3 regions of the Bradyrhizobium sp. SZCCHNRI20481 genome follow, and region 3 is predicted to be linked to each of the others. Evidence: riboswitches for the same ligand, from Rfam matches in the RefSeq annotation. Region 3 holds a riboswitch; each other region holds the start of a gene.
What was found. A riboswitch is a leader RNA that binds a small molecule or an ion and turns the genes downstream of it on or off. The one in region 3 is predicted to bind S-adenosylmethionine.
Positions count from the first base shown of each region.

Region 1 (5,722 bases), on a different contig from region 3:
GCTCGCAAGGATCAGTCCAACCTTCCAGGCGCGCGACCAATGCTTGATGTTGTGCTCCCGTTGGATCGCGCTCTGAATGTCGTCGAAGACTTCAAAGTACACCAATCGCTTCAAGCCATACCGCCTGGTGAAGCCATCAACCAAGCCGGATCGATGCTGAAAGACACGGCGCATGAGATCGCTGGTCACGCCGACATAGAGCGCACCGTTGGGACGATTAGTCATGAAGTACACGTAGCCGCCCGCCATCTCGCCATACTGCAAGACGTGGATGGCCGGGACAAGCCCGGCCATGACGGCGGAGAGAGCGGGCCACAAACTTCAACGAGGCCCCGGGGCTGCGGTCGCCCCCCGTCCCCCTACCGCCCCTTCTCCGCCCTGCTCAGAAGAAACACCCCCTGCTCGCCGAACATGTTCCAGAACCACCAGGGCATGGCGACGCGCAAGGGGCGGCCGTAACTATCAAGTGCGACGGCGCGCTCCATCTTGACGCCGATCTCGTCGCAGAGCTGCACGAAGTCCTTGATGGTGCAGAAATGGATGTTCGGCGTGTCGTACCAGGTGAAAGGCAGATTGTCGGTGCGCGGCATGTGGCCGCCGACCAGCAGCTGCAGCCGCAGCCGCCAGAAGCCGAAATTCGGGAAGGTGACGATGGCACGGCGGCCGATGCGCAGGAGATTTTCCAGCACCGTCTTGGGCCGCCGCGTCGCCTGCAGGGTCTGCGACAGGACCACGTAGTCGAACGCATCGTCGGGATAATCGACGAGATCGGTGTCGGCATCGCCCTGCACCACCGCGAGGCCCTTGGCGACACAATGGTTGACGCCCTCGCGCGACAGCTCGATGCCGCGGCCGTCGATGCCGCGGCTCTCCAGCAGCTGCAGCAGGTCACCGTCGCCGCAGCCGATGTCGAGCACCTTGGAGCCGCTCTCGACCATGCCGGCGATCAGGAGATGATCGGGCCGATAGGCCAGCACCTCGCCGCCGGAGAATCCGTTCAGCGGCAGCACACCCTGCATGCTCATGTCTCAGCCTCCCGTCACAGCCTTGAGGCCGCGCGCCTTGCCGGCGGAATCGAGAAAAGCGCTGGCGATCTCGAAGAACTCGGGGACGTCGAGCAGGAACGCGTCGTGCCCCCTGTCGGTCTCGATCTCGGCGAACGACACCCGCGCGCTGGACGCGTTGAGCGCATGCACCAGCGCCCGCGATTCCGAAGTCGGAAACAGCCAGTCGCTGGTGAAGGACACCACGCAGAAGCGGGTCTTGATGCCGCGGAACGCCGCCGCCAGCACGCCATCGTGGTCGCCGGCGATGTCGAAATAGTCCATCGCGCGCGTCAAATAGAGATAGGAGTTGGCATCGAAGCGCTCGACGAAGGACGAGCCCTGATAGCGCAGATAGCTCTCGACCTGGAAATCGGCGTCGAACGAGAACGTCGGCAACTCGCGGTCCTGCATGCGGCGGCCGAACTTGCGATGCAGCGCCGCGTCCGACAGATAGGTGATATGCGCGGCCATCCGTGCCACCGCGAGGCCGCGATGCGGATGAACGCCCTTGTCGCCGTAGCGGCCGTGGTCCCAGTCGGGATCGGCCATGACGGCCTGGCGGCCGAGCTCGTGGAAGGCGATGTTCTGCGCCGAATGCCGCGTCGCGCAGGCGATCGCGAGCGTGGCGAACACGCGCTGCGGATAGGCCACCGTCCATTGCAGCGCCTGCATGCCGCCCATCGAGCCGCCGACCACGGCGAACAGCGTGTCGATGCCGAGATGGTCGATCAGCATCGCCTGGGCGCGCACCATGTCGGGGATGGTGATGATCGGGAAATCGAGCCCCCAGACCTTGCCGGTCGCAGGGTTCAGCGAGGCCGGTCCGGTCGAGCCCATGCAGCCGCCGATCACGTTGGAGCAGATGATGAAATAGCGGCTTGGGTCGAGCGGGCGGCCGGGACCGACCAGCGTCTCCCACCAGCCGGGCTTGCCGGTGACCGGATGACGGTTGGCGACGTGCTGGTCGCCGGTCAGCGCGTGGCAGACCAGGACCGCGTTCGATCTGTCGGCGTTGAGCTCGCCATAGGTCTGGTAGGCGATCTGGAACGGCGACAGGTCGACGCCGCAATCGAGCCTGAGCGGCTTGTCGGCACCGAACTGCGCGACCAGCGAGCTCGGATGATCGACCTCGTGCGAGCGCTCTTCGGGCGCAATCGTGCGCAGCGCGGAGGTGGGTTTCGGCGTCAGGCCTGTCATGTCTCTCACCCCGGCCATCCGGCAAGGGCTCCCGAACCACGTGACACATCAGGCCATGAAAAACCCGGCCTGAACTGGGGTTCGGCCGGGATCGATAACGTCCCCGGCCTGTTTAGCGAGTTTTTTAACGTGGCTGCAAGCCGGCCGGCTCAAATGACCACGGAACGGGCAGAAACTAGTCCCGCGGGCGCTCCTCGTCAAGGCAAGCTCGGGTTGACCGCCGATCGGGCGCTCCATGGCTGCAGGTCAGCCAAGCCTAGGCAGCACGAGGTAAACTTGCTGTTGCGCACGTCCCCCGCATCGGAGAGAACGGCATCCGTTCCAGTCCGCCGCGCGTTGACCCGCGGCCTGCGAAGAGTGACCCTGCCCATGTCGACCCCGCCGCCAGCCCCTCCCTCGCTCGCCGATTTGCGCAAGGAGATCGACGCGATCGACGAGCAGGTCCATCAGCTGCTGATGAACAGGGCCGACATCATCGACCGGCTGATCAAGGTCAAGAAGACCCAGGAGGTCGGCTCGGCGTTCCGTCCGGCGCGCGAGGCCGACATGATGCGGCGCCTGGTGCAGCGCCATCGCGGCATCCTGCCGCTCGACACCGTCGAGGGCATCTGGCGCGTGATCGTCTCGACGTTCACTTACGTGCAGGCGCCGTTCTCGGTTCACGCCGACGTGTCGGTCGGCGAATCCGCGATGCGCGATTCCGCCAGGTTCCATTTCGGCTTCGTGGTGCCTTATGTCGCCCATTTCAGCGCCCAGGCCGCCGTCGAAGCCGTGGCGCGCTCGAAGGGCGATCTCGCGCTGGTGTCGACGACCTCGGGGCATACGCCGTGGTGGATCACGCTGGAGCCCGCGGGCGCGCCGAAGATCATCGCGCGGATGCCGTTCATCGAGCGTGCCGACCATCCGGCGGCGCTGCCGGTGTTCGCGATCTCGCGCGTCGCGGACGACGCGCTGGTGCTGGAGGTCGAGACCTGGAGCATCCGCGTCTCCGGCTGGAATGCGCAGGTGTCCCGCGCGCTGTCGCCGCTCGCCGACGTCATCGCGGTGCCCGATACCGCCTTCGACGGCGCGGCGCTGTTGGTGTCGATCGAGTCGCCGTCGAACCTCGACAAGATCAAGGCTGCCCTGATCGCGGCGGGCGCCTCGGTGCGCTCGACGGCCCTCGTCGGCGGCCATGCGAAACGCTATACGGTTCCCAACTGAGACGCCCCGCGCCAGTGATGATTTTCCGGAGTTGACGATGAACCGCCCCGTGCCGAATCCCGGCATCCTCGACATCGCGCCCTACACGCCGGGCAAGAGTCCCAAGCCGGAGCTTGGCCGCAAGGTGTTCAAGCTGTCGGCGAACGAGACTCCGTTCGGTCCTTCACCCAAGGCGATCGACGCCTTCAAGAGCGCGGCCACGCATCTGGAGGATTATCCGGAAGGCACCTCGCGGGTGCTGCGCGAGGCGATCGGCCGCACCTATGGCCTCGATCCCGGCCGCATCGTCTGCGGCGCCGGCTCCGACGAGATCCTGAATCTGCTGGCACACACCTTTCTCGGGCAAGGCGACGAGGCGATCTCCACCGCGCACGGCTTCCTGGTCTATCCGATCGCGACCATGGCCTGCGGCGCCAAGAACGTGGTTGCCGCGGAGACGGAATATCGGACCGACGTCGATGCGATCCTCAGCGCGGTGACGCCGCGCACCAAGCTGGTCTGGCTCGCCAACCCGAACAACCCGACCGGCACCTACATCCCGTTCGACGAGGTCAAGCGGCTGCGCGCCGGCCTTCCCTCGCATGTCGTGCTGGTGCTCGACGCCGCCTATGCCGACTACGTCTCGCGCAACGATTATGAGTTCGGGATCGAGCTGGTCGCCACGACCGAGAACACCGTCGTCACCCACACCTTTTCCAAGATCCACGGCCTCGCAGCGCTCCGCGTCGGCTGGATGTTCGGCCCGGCGCACATCGTCGATGCCATCAACCGCATCCGCGGGCCGTTCAACGTCTCCTCGCCCGCGATGCTCGCTGCGGTCGCCGCGATCGAGGACACCGCGCATCAGCAGATGTCGAAGGCACACACCGAGACCTGGCGCAACTGGCTCACCGAGGAGATCGGCAAGCTCGGGCTGAAAGTGACGCCGAGCGTCACCAACTTCATCCTGATCCACTTCCCGACCGACAAGGGCCGCACCGCGGTCGAGGCCGACGAATTCCTGACACGGCGCGGCCTCGTGCTGCGCGCGCTCGCCAACTACAAGTTGCCGAATGCGCTGCGCATGACGATCGGCACCGAGGAGGCCAATCGTCTGGTCGTCGAGGCTCTCAGCGAATTCATGAGGACGAAGTGAGCGTCGCGGGGAGATTTGAACGCGTCGCGCTGATCGGATTCGGCCTGATCGGCGGCTCGATCGCGCGCGCGGCGCGGCTGCAAGGCATGGCCGGCGAAATCGTCACCACGGCGCGTTCGGACAAGACCCGCGCCCGCGTGACCGAGCTCGGCATCGTCGACCGCGTCGTTGCGAGCAATGCCGAGGCGGTCAAGGATGCCGACCTCGTCATCCTCTGCATTCCCGTCGGCGCGTGCGGTCCCGTGGCCGAAGAGATCGCGCCGCATCTGAAGCCCGGCGCCATCGTCTCCGACGTCGGCTCCGTGAAGGGCGCCATCGTTCGCGACATGGCGCCGCACCTGCCGGCGCATGTTCATTTCGTACCGGCCCATCCGGTCGCCGGCACCGAGAATTCGGGACCGGACTCCGGCTTCGCCGAGCTGTTCATCAACCGCTGGTGCATCCTGACGCCGCCCGACGGTGTAGATGCCGACGCGATCGACCGTCTCCGCGCGTTCTGGGCCGCGCTTGGCGCCAAGGTCGAGATCATGACACCGGATCATCATGACCGCGTGCTCGCGATCACCAGCCACCTGCCGCATCTGATCGCATACACCATCGTCGGCACCGCCGACGAGCTGGCGCAGGTCACGGAGTCCGAGGTGATCAAGTTCTCCGCCGGCGGCTTTCGCGATTTCACCCGCATCGCCGCCTCCGACCCGACGATGTGGCGCGACATCTTCCTGAGCAACAAGGATGCCGTGCTCGACATGCTCGGCACCTTCACCGAGGACCTCTCCAAGCTGACGCGGGCGATCCGCCGCGGCGACGGCGATGCGCTGTTCGATCACTTCACCCGCACCCGTGCGATCCGCCGCGGCATCGTCGATATCGGCCAGGATTCGGCGGCGCCGGACTTCGGCCGGCCGCTGCCGCAGTTGAAGAAGCCCTGAAGGCTTCAGAACAGCGGTGGGACGCGGGCGACCTTGAACGGACCGAGCACCACGACCCCGTCGGCGAAGCGCAACGGGAAGGTCCGTGCCTTGCGCCCTTCGAGCGTGGCCTCCTTGCCGAGCGCATTGATGCCGAGCGCGACGCCGACATTGGCGTTCTGCTTGACGACCTTGCCGAGGCCGGGAATCGCGCGGTCGAGCGCACCGAG
Region 1 covers NZ_JAUEUE010000026.1:77,355-83,076, reverse strand. Annotated here, with positions in the region: gene QX132_RS32010 (GIY-YIG nuclease family protein) at 1-294, opposite strand, end outside; gene metW (methionine biosynthesis protein MetW) at 360-1,025, opposite strand; gene QX132_RS32000 (homoserine O-acetyltransferase) at 1,029-2,243, opposite strand; SAM riboswitch at 2,335-2,414, opposite strand; gene QX132_RS31995 (chorismate mutase) at 2,613-3,446, shown strand; gene hisC (histidinol-phosphate transaminase) at 3,484-4,581, shown strand; gene QX132_RS31985 (prephenate/arogenate dehydrogenase family protein) at 4,578-5,513, shown strand; gene QX132_RS31980 (DUF2125 domain-containing protein) at 5,519-5,722, opposite strand, start outside.
Region 1: another riboswitch for S-adenosylmethionine. It lies ahead of QX132_RS32000 (homoserine O-acetyltransferase); the one in region 3 lies ahead of QX132_RS09210 (O-succinylhomoserine sulfhydrylase).

Region 2 (5,722 bases), on a different contig from region 3:
TGTGGGCTCGACGACGTAGATCCGTCCCCGTCCGTCACCGGCAGCCAACTCGGCGCCCCAGATCGCCGCATCCAGCGTCGCCGTGAAGTAGACCCAGGACATCGGCTCCGCCTCGGTGAAGTTGGACGGATACCCGACAGCGATCAGGTCGCCCGGCCGCAGATCGGCGCGCGTGCCGTGGAAGAAGGATTGCGCAAACACGGTCGCAACAGATGGCATCGGTGACCTCGGATGGGTTTCCAGCACTCGTCATCTGCCGCGGAGCGACGGTCGAATGCAAATGATCGTTTCGTCTGTTGAAGACATTGTCGGCGACCTACTCGCCTCTCTCGTTCCGCAACCTAGCTGGTCCACCAGCGCCGCGTGGCCTGGCACGTCTCCAGCGCCCGCTGGTAGCCGGCGCGGACTCGCAGCCGGGTCATGTATGCTTGCTCCGCATCACCGAACACCACACCGACGTTCTTCCGCGCCATCTCGAGCGCGTAGCCCACCGAAATGTCCGCCGCGGTGAACGCATCGCCGGCCATGTATGGCCCGCGCTCCAGCCGTCGCGTCACCAGGCTCAATCGGGTCGTGAACACGTCCATCGCCTGCCGCGCGCTCCAGTTGTTGCGCTCGCTTTCAGGCGCAAGGTGCCGGGCTCCCGAAACGAAATAAAGCGAGGCTGCGAGGCCCGCCTCACCGAGGTGGAGAAACTGCTGATAGGCAGGAAAAGCAACATCATGTGCCGCGGGCGCCAGCGCTGTCGGCCCATACCGCCCCAAGATGTATTCCATGATCGCAACGGACTCGACCATCGTGACGTCGCCATCGCGGATCGCCGGAATGAATCCGGCGGGATTGATCGTCAGGAACTCGGCGTCGTTCTCGACCCCGGCCAGGAGATCCACGTCCCGAAGCCGGTACGGCAGCCCCATCTCTTCGAGCAACCAGACGACACGGAAGCCTCTGCCCTCTCCGAACACAGTGATCATCGCTCGCAACCTCCTCCGTTGTCCGCTCCCAGGACGGCCCTCCGTTCGTCAGCCCGACATGCGGCCGGAGATTTTCTCAGCGGCTCCTCGAACTCCGGCTTGGCGCAGCACATCATGATCAGACTCGAAGATGAAAAGACGCACTAAAGATGTCGGCGGCTAGCCCATCCCAAACCGTCCAAACAGGTGGGAGCACAGCCCGCTTTCAGGTCTGAAGCAGAAGCAGGCGACCAAGGCCCTCAATGGCTGCATTTGACCCATTGCGATCATCGCGGACTGCGGGCAAGGAAGGTTGCAGTGAACGAGGCGATGCTCGGACGCCTATCCGCGCGCGGTAGGGGAAATGAGATGGCGCAAGAAATTATTGCGGCAGCGGGCAATACGGAAGTCCCAGCGTATCTCACGCTTGTTGAACTCGGATATTCGGTCGACCGCCTCGATAAGGGCGGTGAAGAGCACTGGATCGCGAAGAAAGGGACGCTTGAGCTTGTTGCCGATGGCCCGCTAGAACTTCTCGGCCTCTGTCTCTTGAGAAGCGAACGTGGAGCACGCTGGCAGGCAGCCGATAGCGAGATCGACGGGTTCTTGAAACGATTTTACCCGTTGGATAGATGACCGGGATCGCCATCATGTCGTTTAGCGATGTCCGGTTATGTGAAGGGTTTCGGATGCCGGCCGCATGATTGACGGCGCGGCATATTCGGGCGGCCGGCGTCCGAAACCCTCCAAGGGAGGAAACCGCGCATGTTGAGCGGGGTGGCGCGGCAAGCGCTATGGGGATTTGAGCAATCTAAAAGCAGACTTGATCATCTATTCCTTGTCGGCACATCGCCCTCGACCATCATTTCGTCAGCCATCTCTCGAAGTACAAATTGATCGGGTTGGAAACGTAAGCGCCATACGCTGGGCACGGAACGAACCCCTTCGCCCGATAGAGCCTCTGGGCATCGGGAAGAAATTCCGTGGTTTCCAGCCGCAGAACCGGCAGCTTGGCGGTCAGGGCCGCTTCCACGACGCGCGTCAAGAGCCTGCTGCCTATTCCAGTTGCACGAACCTCGGTGACGACATACATGCGCTTCACCTCCCCGGTACCATCAGCGAACACCTGCAGCCCCGCACAGCCAACGGCTTGTCCGGCAATCCGCGCGATAAACATTTGCGTGTCGTCGTGCGCTAGCCGATCAATTGGAGAGCCGTGATTCCTTTCCACCCCGCAGACCTTGTTTAAGAAATCGTCCAGCGCGGTTACGAGGTTAATCAGGTCCTGGGACCTTGCATCGGCCGGCTCAATTTCGATTCTATCGACAGTCATTCTCGTCCCCTTCTTCGAAGAGAGGAGCGCATGACGCCGTGGTGGCTTGTCCCGTTTAGTTGCCGGACCGGCCACATCTTCTTCCGAAGGAAGAAAGCCACCTTGCTCGGGGAGCAGGTTGGCGCTGGGCGTCGGCCCAACTCTTGATGTTGGAGTTGACGATAGCTGGCACGATCGAGCTTGGCAAGCACGCCCCAGTTTGAGGAACAACGCGCGGCCGCTCCTGGCCCAACGCGGACCTTTTCAGCCGACGCTGGCGACGTACGGGACGGGCGCTTCGCGCAACTGCGCCATACCGGCAATTTTTGGTTGTGAATTATCTTCGCGTGTGATGGAATCCGCTTATGAACGCGAGAATTCCTTCGCTGGCCGGTCTGTTCGTACTGCTACTGGCTTCGGCGTCTTTCTCATATGCGCAAACGGAAAGTGTCGGCGCTCAGGCAAGCGCTCGCGAAGCGTGGAAAAAGAAGATTGTAATACTATTAGTGAGCAAGAGAACGTTTCCGCCAGGGGCGGCCGGTCAAAGTGGCACGGCCAAGGTCAAGTTTGTCATTGATCGGCAGGGGAAACTGATTTCCAGAGAACTGGTGGAAAGCGCCGGCTCCGAGTTACTCGATACGGCGGCCCTAAGTATGATTGAGCGAGCGGAACCATTTCCGGAGCCGCCCGCAGAGATGAGCGACGATAGCTTCACCTTTACGGTACCCATCAACTTTGCCAACAGGAAGCAGTTGCCTTGGGCAGGCGGACAATGGCCTGCTGAGTGGGTCGACGAGCAGAAGAAGATTGACACAAAAATTCACGGCATCTGTCGTGGCTGCTAAGGCGTGAGTGAAACTCACGCGCAACAACATTGAAGCTGCGCCATCCTGTAGCGCTCGATGCAATCCATAAGCCTCGCGTGAAGAGACAGGAGCGGCGGCATCTTCCTCGGCAGCAAACCCGGGCTGAATGGCACGTAGTAAACTCAGCTCGCGGGAACGATCGCGCGATCGGTCAGCCAGCCCAGCCCGTCCACCGTCGTCGTCTGCGGCTTGTACTCACAACCGATCCAGCCGCGATAGCCGATCGCATCCAGATGCCGGAACAGGAACGCATAGTTGATCTCGCCGGTGCCGGGCTCGTGGCGGCCCGGATTGTCGGCGAGCTGGATGTGCGCGATGCGGGCGAGATGCTTCTGCATGGTGCGGGCGAGATCGCCCTCCATGATCTGCATGTGGTAAATGTCGTACTGGAGGAACAGATTGTCGGACTCGACCTCCGAGATCAGCTGAAGCGCTTGTGCCGTGCGGTTGAGGACAAAGCCGGGAATGTCGAGCGTGTTGATCGGCTCGATCAAGAGCTTGATCCCCTGCGCTTTCAGCGCGGTTGCGGCAAAGCGCAGGTTGCGGACCAGCACCTGGTTGAGCTCGCGCGGGTCGGCATCATCAGGCGCTATCCCGACGAGGCAGTTGACCTGGCGGCAGTCGAGCGCCCGCGCGTATTCGATGGCGCGACGAACGCCGTCGCGGAATTCGTCGACGCGATCCGGCAGGATCGCGATGCCGCGCTCGCCCGCGGCCCAGTTGCCGGCGGGCAGATTGTGCAGCACCTGCGTCAGCCCGTGACGCGTCAGCTGCTCGCTCAGCTCCGCCTTGTCGAAGTCGTACGGGAAGAGATACTCGACACCGCTGAAGCCGGCCGCCTTGGCAGCCGCGAAGCGCTCGATGAACGGGAGCTCGTTGAAGAGCATGGTGAGATTGGCAGCAAAGCGCGGCATGTCATGGTCCTCGAATTGGTCCTCGAATGAGAGCGGTTGCTGCGATCAGGCCGGCAGCAAGGTGCGCGGCGGCTCGGCCGGGGTGTCGTCCACCGGCAGGTCGAGCACCTCCTCGAACTCCACGACGTTGTCGATCTCGGTACCCATCGCGATGTTGGTGACGCGTTCGAGCACGAACTCGACCACGACAGGCACCTGGTATTCCGCCATCCATTCGCGCGCGGTCGCGAACGCAGCCTGCGCCTGGCGAGGGTCGGTGACGCGGATCGCCTTGCAGCCGAGGCCCTGCGCGACCGCGACGTGGTCGACGCCATAGCCGCCGACCTCCGGCGCATTGATGTTCTCGAACGACAGCTGGACCTGATAGTCCATCGAGAAGCCGCGCTGCGCCTGCCGTATGAGGCCGAGATAGGCGTTGTTCACGACGACATGGATGTAAGGCAGGTTGAACTGGGCGCCGACCGCGAGCTCCTCGATCAGGAACTGGAAATCATAGTCGCCCGAGAGCGCGACGATCTCACGCTTCGGATCCGCGACGCGCACGCCGAGCGCGGCCGGCAAGGTCCAGCCGAGCGGCCCCGCCTGCCCCGCATTGATCCAGTTGCGCGGGCGGTGGACGCTGAGGAACTGGGCGCCGCCGATCTGCGACAGGCCGATGACGCTGATGTAGCAGGTGTCGCGACCGAACGCCTTGTTCATCTCGTGATAGACGCGTTGCGGCTTGATCGGCACCTGGTCGAAATCGCTGCGCCGGAGCATGGTCCGCTTGCGGTCCTGGCACGCCGCGGGCCAGGCCTGCCGCTCGCGCAGTTTGCCCGCCTTGCGCCATTCGCGCGCGACGCTGAGGAACATCTCCAGCGCCGCCTTTGCATCCGAGACGATGCCGAGCTCGGGATTGAACACGCGGCCGATCTGGGTCGGCTCGATGTCGACATGCACGAAGGTGCGCCCTTTCGTGTAGGTCTCGATCGATCCGGTGTGGCGGTTGGCCCAGCGGTTGCCGATGCCGAGGACGAAATCGGACTCGAGGAAGTTGGCATTGCCGTAGCGATGGCTGGTCTGCAGGCCGACCATGCCGGCCATCAGCAAATGATCGTCGGGAATGGCGCCCCAACCCATCAGGGTCGGCACGACAGGCACGTTGACGGTCTCGGCGAAGGCGACCAGCAGGTCGCTGGCATCGGCATTGATGACGCCGCCGCCGGCGACGATCAGCGGGCGCTCGGCGGCGTTGAGCATCTCAAGCGCCTTCTCGATCTGCTTGCGGGTTGCGGCGGGCTTGTAGACCGGCAGCGGCGCATAGGTCTCGTCGTCGAACTCGATCTCGGCGAGCTGCACGTCGAGCGGCAGGTCGATCAGCACCGGTCCCGGGCGGCCCGAGCGCATGATGTGGAAGGCCTGGCTGAACACGCGCGGTACCAGCCCCGGCTCGCGCACCGTCACTGCCCATTTGGTGACGGGCTTGGCGATCTGCTCGATGTCGACGGCCTGGAAATCCTCCTTGTAGAGCCGCGCGCGTGGCGCCTGGCCGGTGATGCAGAGGATCGGAATCGAATCCGCGATGGCCGCGTAGAGCCCGGTGATCATGTCGGTGCCGGCGGGGCCTGAGGTTCCAATGCACACGCCGATATTGCCGGCCTTGGCGCGGGTGTAGCCCTCGGCCATGTGCGAGGCGCC
Region 2 covers NZ_JAUEUE010000012.1:62,302-68,023, forward strand. Annotated here, with positions in the region: gene arr (NAD(+)--rifampin ADP-ribosyltransferase) at 1-219, opposite strand, end outside; gene QX132_RS20270 (glutathione S-transferase family protein) at 342-974, opposite strand; gene QX132_RS20275 (hypothetical protein) at 1,272-1,589, shown strand; gene QX132_RS20280 (GNAT family N-acetyltransferase) at 1,816-2,286, opposite strand; SAM-I-IV-variant riboswitch at 2,332-2,441, opposite strand; gene QX132_RS20285 (energy transducer TonB) at 2,631-3,110, shown strand; gene hyi (hydroxypyruvate isomerase) at 3,254-4,045, opposite strand; gene gcl (glyoxylate carboligase) at 4,091-5,722, opposite strand, start outside.
Region 2: another riboswitch for S-adenosylmethionine. It lies ahead of QX132_RS20280 (GNAT family N-acetyltransferase); the one in region 3 lies ahead of QX132_RS09210 (O-succinylhomoserine sulfhydrylase).

Region 3 (5,722 bases):
CCTCGCCGACCGGACTGTCGGCCAAGCCGATCTCGGACATGCTCGCTCCCCGTTTTGGCCGCGCCATCTGGCGGGACCTTTGTCGTTCCTCCTAGCACACCGCCGGGCCGCGCCCCGTGCAGCGGGCGCATTGGGGGTGCGCGGTCAGCGCGCAGCCGGGCTAGAGGCGGAAGTGCTTGGAGAGCTTCAGGCCCTGGGCCTGGTAGTTGGAGCCGATGCGGCTGCCATACATCGCGTTCGGCCGGGCCAGCATCTTCTCATAGACGAGGCGGCCGACGATCTGACCGTGCTCGAGGATGAACGGCACCTCGCGCGAGCGCACCTCGAGCACCGCGCGCGAGCCCTGCCCGCCGGCGCCGGCACAGCCGAAGCCGGGATCGAAGAAGCCGGCATAGTGGACACGGAATTCGCCCACGAGCGGATCGAACGGCACCATCTCGGCGGCGTAGTCCGGCGGCACCTGCACGGCCTCCTTCGAAGCCAGGATGTAGAACTCGCCGGGATCGAGAATGAGGCTGCCGTCGGGGCGCGCCTTGATCGGCTCCCAGAACTCCTCCACAGCATAGCCGGCGCGGCGGTCGACGTCGACGACGCCGGTATGACGCTTGGCGCGATAGCCCACATAGCCGTTGGCATTGCTGCCGGACAGGTCGACGGAAAGAGCGACGCCGCCGACGAGATCCGCATCATCGCGATCCACCAGCCGCTCGGCCTGATGCAGCGCGATCAGTTCGTCCTCCGACAGAACCGCGTCGCGGTAGCGGAAGCGGACCTGGGACAGGCGCGAGCCTTCGCGCAGCAAAACGGGAAACGTCTTCGGGCTGATCTCGGCGTAGAGCGGACCGTGATAGCCGGCTCCGATCATGTCGAATCGTCGCGTGCCGTCGGCGATCACGCGGGTGAACACGTCGAGCCGCCCGGTCGAGCTCTTCGGATTGGCGGCCGCGACGATGTCCTTCGGCAGCGCGAGACTCTCCAAGAGCGGCACGATGTAGACGCAGTTGGTCTCCAGCACTGCGCCGTCGGCGAGCGCGAATTCGTGCAGCTTCAACTCGTCGATACGCTCGGCGACCGTCGCGCCCGGCCCGGGCAGAAAGCTTGCCCGCACGCGATAGGCGATGTCGCCGAGCCGCAGGTCCAGGCTCGCCGGCTGGATCTGGCTTTCGACAAAATCGTATGCGGGGATGATCAGGCCAGCCTCCGCCATCGCCACGATCATGCGATCGGGGAGGATGCCGTGGGCGTCGGGGCTGAGCGAAAACGGCAAGACCTGATCCTTTGCAGGCGCCGGAACGGCGGCTTATCGAGCCTATATAGGGTCTTTTTACCGGTTATCCGATGGCTGGCTTGACGGAAAGGCCGGTTGCGACTATGAGCACGACTTATCCCGTGGTGATTTGAGCCGGCCGGCTTGCAGCCACGTTAAATAAGTCGCTAAACAGGCCGGGGACGATTGTGATCCCGGCCGTGAGGAGTTTTCCCAGGCCGGTTTTTTTGTGCCCATCGCTGGAGGCGGTGGTCACGATGGAGGTCACATGTCGAAGTCCCCCGCGAAGGCCCCGGCGTCGTTCGCCCGCTATCGTCCTGAAACCCGTCTGGTGCATTCCGGCACCTTGCGTTCCGAATTCGGCGAGACCGCCGAGGCGCTCTATCTGACGCAAGGCTTCGTCTACGCCACCGCCGAGGAGTGCGAGGCGCGCTTCAAGGGCGAGGATCCCGGCTTCATCTATTCGCGCTTCTCCAACCCGACCACGGCAATGTTCGAGCGCCGCATGATCGAGCTCGAGGGCGCCGAGGCCTGCCGCTCGGCCGCAACCGGCATGGCCGCAGTCACCACGGCAATCCTCGCTCCCCTCCGTGCCGGCGATCACGTCGTCGCCGCCAAGGCGCTGTTCGGCTCGTGCCGCTACGTCGTCGAAGATCTCTTGCCGCGCTACGGCATCGAATCGACCCTGGTCGATGGGCTCGACCTCGACCAATGGCAGAAGGCGGTCAGGCCGAACACCAAGTCGTTCTTCCTGGAGAGCCCGACCAATCCGACGCTCGACGTGATGGACATTCCCGCGATCGCCGAGATCGCGCACGCCCGTGGCGCGCGGCTGATCGTCGACAACGTGTTCGCGACCCCGATCTGGCAGAGCCCGCTCGCGCTCGGCGCCGACGTCGTGGTGTATTCCGCGACCAAGCACATCGATGGCCAGGGCCGCTGCCTCGGCGGCGTGATCCTGTCGTCGGAGGCGTTCATCGCCGAGCACATCCACAATTTCATGCGCCAGACCGGTCCGTCGATCTCGCCGTTCAACGCCTGGGTCCTGCTCAAGGGCCTGGAGACCTTGGCGGTGCGCGTGCGCGCGCAGACCGAGACGGCGGCGAAGGTGGCCGACTTTCTCGCGGCGCATCCGAAGATCTCGCGGCTGATCTATCCCGGTCGCGAGGACCATCCGCAGGCGGCGACCGTGCGCAAGCAGATGCGCGCCGGCTCGACGCTGGTCGGCTTCGAGGTGAAGGGCGGCAAGGCCGGCGCCTTCCGCACGCTCAACGGCTTGAAGCTCGCGCGCATCTCCAACAATCTCGGCGACGCCAAGACGCTGGTCACGCATCCGGCGACGACGACGCACCAGCGGCTGACGCCGGAGGCGCGCGCCGAGCTCGGCATCAGCGAGGGCTTCATCCGCTTCTCCGCCGGGCTCGAGCATGCCGACGATCTGATCGAGGATCTGGATGCGGCCCTGAGGGCCGCGTAGCGAATGGCCGCATAGAGAATGGCGAATAGGGCGTACCGATTGCATCCTATTCGCTACTCGCTACTCGCTATTCCCTACTCGCCACTCTCACATCGGCCGATAGGTCAGCACGTTGGCCGGCGTGTTGATGCCGAGCTTGACCTGGCCGACCGAGCGGATGATGTCGTCGCCGAGCAGCTGGGCGAAGCAGGCGTAGCCCCAATCGCTCATGTGCAGACCGTCCGAGATCACGAACTCGTTGATCGGGATCGCCTGCCGCTCGTGCCAGTCGCGCATCACCTCGAAGCGGGGGAAGATGCCGGCGTGATGCAGCTCGGCGATACGCCCGAGCAGCTTGTTCATGCGGCTGGCGTTCTCCGAGCGCTCGTTGACGCGCGGCGAATATTGCAGGTCGACCAGCACGACATCGGAGGCCGCCGCCTGGATCTTGGCGACGCCGTCATCGACCAGCTTGGCGGTCTCGGCGGGATCGAGATCGCGCAGCACCGCATTGGTGCCGACCTGCCAGATCACGAGATCCGGATGCCGGTCGATCACCGACGTCTCCAGCCGCTTCATCATCTCCGGCGCATCCTCGCCGCCGACGCCGGCATTGATGACGCTGATGTCGACCATCGGATATTGCCGGCGCAGCTGCGCGGCGAGCCGATTCGGATAGGTGTAGTCCGGCGCGCTCGCGCCATAGCCCTGCGTCGACGACGAGCCGAAGGCGACGATGACGACCGGCAGGCCGGAGGCGAGCTTGTTGGCGACGTGCGGCAGCGAAATGAAATTCTTCTTGGCGACGCCCTTCGGCGTCAGGCACGGCACGCGGTTGAAGATGTCGGTGGCCGACTTCGCGACCTGCTTGACCTTGTCGATCGCCCGCTCGGTGATGCTGCGCGACGGCGGCGCCGCCACGACGGCCTGCCCGGCTGCAGCCGGCGGCTGTGCATCGGTCATGGCCGGCGCGGTCGTCGCCGCAGGCGGCGAGGTTGTGGTCGCCGGGCGCGCCACGGCGATCGGCCCGGGCACCTGATCGCTCGCCTGCGCCACCGTGACGTGACCGATGCTCGGTCGCCCGCTGATCAGCGGAGCCTTTGGATCGGAGCTCTCCACATCGGAAAGCGCGGCGGGCGCAGCCGGCGCTGCGCTCTGCGCCCGTAGCTTCTGCGGGCTCAGCGCGAGGGCGATGGCAATGACCGCAACGGCCGAAAGCTTCTCCCATGTCCCGGAGACGCGGTGACACTCATTCGACGTCATGAACGACATAACCCTAGTTCTGCTGCGCCGGCCCGATATGCGCCGCGTCGATGATGAACTTCGACAGCGCCCGGCCGAGGCAGTCATGAACCTGCTTGGCCAGCTCGACTCCGTGCGTCGGATTGAACAGGTCGAAATCGCCCTGCTCGTTCCATTGCCGCATGATGGCAAACCGATCGAACAGCGGAATGTCCCGGTGCTGCGCCACCACACGCATGTTGTCGACATAGGGCGGCACGGAGATCAATGTCTCCGTCCGCGGACTGTATTGCAGGTTCATCAAGACGACGTCAGCTCCCGCCTTCTGCAGCGTCGCCACACCGTCGTCGACCGCCTGCCGGAACTCATCAGGATCGATCGACCGCATGGCGTCGACCGTGCCGGTCTGCCAGATGACCAAATTAGGCCTTTTTCCTTCCACCAGTTTAACGAGATTGCCCGCGACCTCCTCGGCCGTCTTCTTGGGCTGCAGCTCGATGCTGAGATTGACGGCGACGGTTGGCAGCTTGTCCTTCAACGCAGCCTGCAGACGGGCGGGGTAGGCATTGGCGTCGGAGGTGCTGACAATGGAGGATGACCTGCTTCCGACGACGAGAATATCCAGCGTGCGGCCGTTCTTGACGGCGTCTGCAACCTTCGGAAGCGGGCTCTCGGTGGTCAGCAGGTAGGCCGGCACCTCGCAGTTCTGCGGCGCCTCTTCCGCGCGCGCAGAGGCCGCCAGCGAAACAGCCAGCACTGCGATACCAAACCTTAACCACGAGACGGACTTCATCAGCCCCCTCCCGCCAGATCGGCGTTGCTGCGCGCACCTTTTCGCGTCGCGCCCTTATCGGCCTCACGCTTGTACCACGAAATCAACGACGCCACCCCCCACATGATGAGGATGCCGCAAAGGCTGATCACCGCGTGCATCATGGCGCCGCCGGACACTTCGGCAAGGACGAAGTGGCCCGCAAACGCCAGAAACACGCCGAGACAGAAGATCTCGAGCGAGTGTTGCCCACAGACAATCAGCGGACGCAGCCACGGCGACTTCAAGAGCGGCCAATCCTTGCGCAAATAGTGCACGGTGAGTGCTGCGAGTGCGAGAAAATGCGCGAAACGCAACACGTCAAGGTCGGTCTTGTCGATCGGATACATCCACTGCTCGATTCGGCGCGGCATCAGATGGCCGAGCTGCGGAATGTACCAGGTCAGGGTCACACAGAAGGCCGCGACCAGATAGGCGACGCAGAGCCCGAGCGTGATCGGCGAGTTGATGATGCGCGACATGCGCCGCGCGCCGCCGAGCGCGCACCAGGCGCCGAACACGAACAGCAATTGCCAGGCGAACGGATTGAAAGCCCAGAAGCCGTTGGGATAGGCCGTCAGATAGAGATCGAGCTCCCAGGTCACGGCATAGAGAATGACGGATAGGCCGAGCGTCACGTCGGGCCGCCAACGCATCAGCCACAGGATCAACGGCAGGAACAACATCAGCACGATGTAGAGCGGCAGCACGTCCATATTGACGGGGCGGAAGCGCAGGATCAGCGCCTGCACGATGGTCACGTCCGGCTGCTTGAGAAAATCCATGATTCCCATCTCTTCGGTGTAGAGCGGGTTCTCGAAGCTGGTCGCGACGTAGGAGATCTCGGCGAGGAAGATCGTGAACAGGAAGACGTGGGCGACGTAGATCTGCCAGACGCGGCGCAGGATGCGCGCGGTTGCGACGATGAAACCGGCATCCTGCATCG
Region 3 covers NZ_JAUEUE010000005.1:60,258-65,979, reverse strand. Annotated here, with positions in the region: gene QX132_RS09220 (MATE family efflux transporter) at 1-40, opposite strand, end outside; gene QX132_RS09215 (2'-deoxycytidine 5'-triphosphate deaminase) at 161-1,267, opposite strand; SAM riboswitch at 1,380-1,459, shown strand; gene QX132_RS09210 (O-succinylhomoserine sulfhydrylase) at 1,536-2,744, shown strand; gene QX132_RS09205 (SGNH/GDSL hydrolase family protein) at 2,832-3,986, opposite strand; gene QX132_RS09200 (SGNH/GDSL hydrolase family protein) at 4,000-4,758, opposite strand; gene QX132_RS09195 (OpgC domain-containing protein) at 4,758-5,722, opposite strand, start outside.